2 regions of the Paenibacillus sp. FSL R5-0923 genome follow, and region 1 is predicted to be linked to the other one. Evidence: riboswitches for the same ligand, from Rfam matches in the RefSeq annotation. Region 1 holds a riboswitch; the other holds the start of a gene.
The links. A riboswitch is a leader RNA that binds a small molecule or an ion and turns the genes downstream of it on or off. The one in region 1 is predicted to bind cyclic di-AMP.

Region 1 (3,126 bases):
AAAGATTACAAACAAAGGGAGCCATTACGTTGACGTTCCCATTAAATTCACATTCGCCGATGGCTCTGCTACAGAGCGGGTCTGGAGCGGTGAAGGAGCAGAGACTACCTTCCAATTGTTAAGCGATCAGCTTCTTCTCTCTGCTGAGGTTGATCCTGAGCATACCATTCTGTTAGAAAACAAACATCTTAATAACTTCAGACTGGCGGAAATAGAGCCCAAAACGCTCTCCCGATGGACATTAAGTGTAACTAAACTAGTTGAAACCGTGCTCGGAACTCTTGTCTGGTGAGGTGAATGATTGTGAGAACATCGATAACCCGCGGCTGGCAAAGCATGAAGGAGCAATTTTATATTCTGATTCTGCTCTTCATCTACCGACTGCTCTGGGGCTACTTTATGTACGGCTTCATCCGGTCTGCTATCGTTCCAATTCTACTGCGTTATCCAGATAAAGACGCTGGAGGCAGCGGAATGGGTAGACTACTCTATTATGTCGAAGGGCAGTTCAGCTTGAACACAGATCCTGCGATACGTACTTGGTTATGGATGTTCCTAGGGCTTGTTGTCTTACGACTGCTACTCTCCCCCTTCATAAGGGCAGGATTACTGCATGAACTCCATCAGGAGCGAAAAGGAGAGCGTGGCCTGTTCTTTTTTCCCGGTATGAAGCTTTATGGATTTCCAGTGTTTATCTTCAGTCTAATCGAATGGGTGCTGGCTCTACTTCCGTTATACTGGCTTGCTCCAAAAATGTACGGGCTATTCTTGTCCTCCTTTCTGAACTACTCTTTGTTACTTCATCTAGTTCCATACGTATTGGCATGGCTTATATACATCTTTATCGTGCGCCTGTTCCTTCTATATATGCAGTTTGGTTATACCAGCGGCACGGGGATGTTCTCCTCCATATTCATTTGCTTGAAGTCGCTGATTCCGGCAATAGGAATTTCAATCATACTTGGTGCAGCAGGCCTGATCCTTTTGCTAGTGTGCGGACTAACGGGTATCTTCTGTCCTGGCCTACCAGCACTTCTTATTCGTCAACTTTCATCACTGCCCTCAACACTCTTCAAAATGTGGGGAATTTCAGCTCAATATCATCTATGGCACAGTAAAGCATTTCCACAATAATTTGAAGCATTACAGAACATAATATAAGAGTCCCGGTTCCTGAATCAGGAGCTGGGACTCTTTCGCGTTATAGACAAATTATGAGGATTTGCAAAATCGTAAAGACTTTGTTACAATAAGTCCTGTTCCATTGGTAACAAGTTTGTAATCATTTGAAACGATTTCTACATAACTTCATGTATTTGTCGTAGTCATGTCGATAAGTCACTATCTGGTGCATAAAACGCCGAATTCCTTGCACCGGGAAGTGGGGGAACCATATTTTGGGTGAATTGATCTCGCTTTGCAGTGATCATAGGGGAACCTTCTACCGAATCCTTAAGCTAACCTCACAGGCATTGGAAGGGGTACAATTTTTTTGAAGAATTTAAGAAAAGCATGCGTCGCTGCGGCGCTAGGACTTGTGATGGCGTTCTCTATTGGTGGAGGAAGTGCCTTTGCAGATTCTAAGATGGACAGTGTTATTTCAAAGACAATTGGAGTTGCCTATAAAACCGGAGGCACTAGCACTGCCGGGTTTGACTGTTCTGGATTTACTACGTATGTATTCAAGAAGGTGGGTCTTTCTTTGCCCCGTACTTCAAAAGCTCAATATAATGTCGGAACTCCTGTAGCCAAAAGCAAATTGCGTTCAGGTGACCTAGTTTTCTTTAACACATTGGGCAACGGCGTATCCCATGTCGGCATTTATGTTGGAAACGGAAAATTCGCACAATCATCATCTTCATATGGCGTGACCATCACTTCACTTAGCCAGTCCTACTGGGCCAATCGCTACGTTGGTGCTAAAAGAGTAATGAGTACTTCCTCATATCAAGCTATAGCCTACGATTAATACTTCCCCACAACTATAACCTCACAATTACATTATATAGACCTGGGTTTGATTATTCACTTAATCGAATCCAGGTTTTCTTTTGCCTTATTATATTCTTTACACCTCTAGAACGGACTTTAAACACTTTTATTTGATAAAAATTTCAATAAATATAAAAATTAGTTTAATATTATCGCTTACATATGCATTTTGTCTTTAAAAAAACGAATTTTTCTGCATGATTATGTTAAAAACGATTGCCAAGCGGCACTCTGTTTGTTACAATAACTGCAGTAAGATTTTAGTAACATTTTTGTAATCATTAAGTTGTTATTTACAAAGGTTTTGTCATGTATTGATTACAAGCTATTCCTAATCAACAGTATCAGCCGAGTTTCCTAACTATTAGGAAAACGGGGGAACCAACTTTGGGTGAATTGACCTCCATTTTTAGAGGGGTCATAGGGGACCTTCAACCGAACCCTTAAGCTAACCTCGTAGGCATCCGGAAGGGGTATAAACTTTTGAAGAAGAAGCTAGCAGCAGCAGTACTTAGCTTTTCCATTATTTTCACCATCGGAGCAGGAAGCGCTTTCGCGGATTCCAAAATGGATAAAGTGATCGACAAGACCATCGGAACTAAGTACGTATCCGGCGGCATCTCCACAAATGGATTTGATTGCTCCGGATTTACAATGTATGTATTTGATAAAATTGGTATAAACCTACCACACCAATCAGGTTCCCAGTATCAAATGGGTACTGCTATCTCCCAAGATGATTTAAGATCTGGAGATCTTGTATTCTTCAATACAAGTGGTAAGGGTGTCTCCCATGTCGGTATTTATGTCGGTGAAGGCAAGTTTGCACACGCATCTTCCTCACGCGGTGTAACGATTAGCTCCCTGAGTGATAGCTACTACGTGAAACGCTACATCGGTGCTAAACGAATTATGAGCACGGATGCTTATCATTCTGTTGCTTCTGAGACAGAAGATAATGATGATGTTCAATAAGTAAATCGTACATAGGCTCTTTTCCAAGATGTTGATTCTTGGGGAAGAGCTTGTTTTTTGTCTTATTTAGTATTTACCCCTCTCAGAATTTGTAAAACAATAATCCTAATAAATTTCTGAGTCGACCATGCCTCTTTTTGTATATAATTAGTTACAAGC
Region 2 (3,126 bases), 480 kb from region 1:
CCATTCCATAGTGAATAGGCTCTGGTGAATCAAAGACGAATACTTCTATGCGAGATAGTCTTCGCTGGTCCATGACAGGTTTCTCCTCCTTAGGTTTCCAAAAGCTTAAGATTTACATGGTGAATGACGTTAGCCTTCTCTATACAGGCGAGCATTTCAGCTTCATTCTCACAGACTGCGGCATGCTCCAGCCATAGTCGGAATTTCTGTTTGCGTATAACGGATAAATGTAAGGGAAAGGTGTTGCGGGATCTCATTACGTACCAACCGACTGCAACGTCTTTCCACGGTTCCTTAAAAGCGGTGAGCCACGGAAAACGTTGGTGTGCTGACCAATCCTGCAGCTGTTGCTTTTCTCGGATATTTTTATATATTTCGTATATAATTGTTCGGTCCATACAGTATTCACAGGTAGATGGGCTGCTGAAATGGCGAAGTGATTCAATCTGCTTCTGACCAAAAGCATAGCCGACAATAGTTCTGTGATGATCCTCTTCGAACCACAACGCTCCAAAGCAAACATAATTTAGACTTATCGGCTCAAGTAGCCCTTGCTGAGTTCCCCAATAATAGTGTTTCATTCCTTTCACCCCGTCCAGCATGCTATCACCCTATAGATTCAGGTAACGCAAAAACCGCAGCAAGAGGAGGACCTCTGCTGCGGTTTTGGAATACAGGTATACACATACCTGTGCCAAAGCGTGGCGGATCAAGGGTCTCTCTCTTTACGCTTACGAGGTTAGCTGTCGGATTCGGACGGTGAGAGTCGCCCTACCTATGTGAGACTTGAACAGTCTCCTTCGGATTCACCCCAAGTAGGCCATGTGGCCTGATGGTTCCCCCGTTCCCTGCAAATACAGGAACTCAGCGTTGAATGTATTTTGTGAAATAGATTCAACCCGAATCATACTCTTTTCAAGGTGTTTCTGTAAAAACAGAAAGTGTTCTTTTGAGCGCGATTTAAACCAAATCCTGCCTACTACGACGGAAAAGGGAACCAAATAGGTATTTATTGCGAGTTATCGGGCTTCTTCCTCGCTTAATCTCGACTTCTTGTTTTCTTACCTATAAAGGCGATTTTTTGAGATTTCTACATTTGTGGTGAATAAAATCACATGGTATGCCCGCTTTTCGCTAATGGATTAAAACTCGAGTAAACAAGAGATATAGAGAGATTGGATATCAAGTAAGCGCTATCCAACGCGAAAATAGTTTTTAATTTGCATTATTTTGGCATCAATCAGGTTTTACAATTCTTCCTGCATAAGGGTATGATTACTCCTGTTTCAACAACAATCGAATATTTGATCCGCTTAATTTCCGATAAGGAAAGCGGGGGAACCAACAATCGGCAGACGATGTGAGAGTCGGAAGCCGGTTATGGGGTGAATCCTGTAGAAGATGCGAGTGAGCTCGCATCTATACAGGTAGGGCGACTCTCACCGCCCGAATCCGACAGCTAACCTCGTAAGCGTATGGAGAGAGGATGAGTGCAATGTGACCGCTAGCGAGCCACAGAGGAGAATCCTTTGTGGCTTTTTGCTGTGCTTTTTTAAGCAAAGCATTTATGGAAAACCTCACGAAGAGGTCGTTATATTCATCATTAGCGGTAGCTTTTCTTTCAAGATCAGGGTGATCAAGCTCTGATCTTACAAGCAAAGCATTTGAGGAGAATAAGAGATGACAGATCAGAATGAATATGTACTGGTATGTGCGCCAACGAAGGCAGGCGAACATTTTATTAAGCTTCTAAAATTCAGAGGCATTAAGATGGCCGGATTGACCAACAACTTGCCTGAGAAGGCCCTACTCGAAGAGATGGGGATTGAACAAGTCGTTCTAGTTGATACCCGCCATCAGAATACTTGGTTTCGCCCGCCGTTCCCGGTAGGACGGGTATATCTGTTCGAGAGCAGCTTTACGTTATGCTGCCGCTACATTCAGATGTGCCGCACTTGGACGACGCAGCCGATTTTTGTAATCACAAGCTCAATAAATCCTAGATTGGTCTATAAAAGACTTGGTGCAAGTTATGTAATCTATTCCCACAGTGGTGATGCTGATTTTCTAATCGATAAATCACCTCATCAAGGATAAAAGAAGGAGTGCGGGAGATATGATGGATCTGTATATGGTAGCTTCGTTAGCTGTAATTTACGGGTTGTTTTATGGATTTATGCGCTGGTGCGCAGGTGTAGTTGAGGATACAGGGAGGGATAAGTTGTGATTCTAGTAATCGCTGTTACCCTACTGTTGTTTGTATATCTGGTTTACGCATTGATTCATCCGGAGAAATTTTAAGGAGGGGCATTCATGGGCATTTTGCAAATAGTTGCTGTAATCGTAATTCTTATCTTGCTGGTTAAGCCGATGGGCACGTATTTATATTATGTATTTTCTAATGAACCGAACCGTACGGATCGATGGTTTGGAGGCATGGAAAAAGGAATTTATAAGCTGATCGGCCTGAAAAAACGGGACGGTATGTCCTGGAAAAAGTATGCGCTTAGCTTTGTTTTAACGAATATCGTACTGGTTACTTTCAGTTATATCTTTCTTCGATTGCAGCGGGGATTACCGCTAAATCCGAATGGAATTGCGGATATGGAACAGACGCTTTCGTTCAATACGGTGATCAGCTTTATGACTAATACAAACCTGCAGCATTACAGCGGGGAGACGGGACTTTCGTATTTTTCACAAATGGCTGTCATCACGATGATGATGTTCACGTCTGCAGCGAGCGGATTTTCTGTTGCGGTTGCCTTTGTCAGAGGAATCACAGGACGGAAATCAGTCGGGAACTTCTTCGAGGATTTCGTTAAAGCACATATTCGTGTATTCATTCCTCTAGCTCTGCTGGTTTCATTGGTACTCGTAGGACTACATGTGCCACAAACGCTCAAGCCATCACTTGAAGTCACTACACTAGAGGGACAAACGCAACAAATCGCTATCGGTCCAGTAGCTTCTCTGGAATCGATCAAGCATTTGGGTACCAATGGTGGCGGCTTCTTCGGAGCCAATTCATCACATCCTTTTGAGAACCCTAATCCACTTACGAACGTTCTGGAGATTCTCTCTATGTGGATGCTGCCAGCTTCGCTCCCTTATATGTACGGATTG

Region 2: it holds a riboswitch for cyclic di-AMP, as region 1 does, so the genes downstream of both, MKX35_RS00750 (hypothetical protein) here and MKX35_RS02835 (C40 family peptidase) in region 1, are expected to answer to the same signal.

The regions. Positions count from the first base shown of each region.
Region 1 covers NZ_JBBPAT010000001.1:642,143-645,268, forward strand. The annotation lists gene MKX35_RS02825 (M1 family metallopeptidase) at 1-292, shown strand, start outside; gene MKX35_RS02830 (hypothetical protein) at 304-1,134, shown strand; cyclic di-AMP (ydaO/yuaA leader) riboswitch at 1,349-1,487, shown strand; gene MKX35_RS02835 (C40 family peptidase) at 1,541-1,969, shown strand; cyclic di-AMP (ydaO/yuaA leader) riboswitch at 2,329-2,470, shown strand; gene MKX35_RS02840 (C40 family peptidase) at 2,476-2,967, shown strand.
Region 2 covers NZ_JBBPAT010000001.1:163,454-166,579, reverse strand. The annotation lists gene MKX35_RS00760 (hypothetical protein) at 1-73, opposite strand, end outside; gene MKX35_RS00755 (hypothetical protein) at 90-581, opposite strand; cyclic di-AMP (ydaO/yuaA leader) riboswitch at 715-880, opposite strand; cyclic di-AMP (ydaO/yuaA leader) riboswitch at 1,301-1,490, shown strand; gene MKX35_RS00750 (hypothetical protein) at 1,681-2,097, shown strand; gene kdpF (K(+)-transporting ATPase subunit F) at 2,224-2,301, shown strand; gene kdpA (potassium-transporting ATPase subunit KdpA) at 2,314-3,126, shown strand, end outside.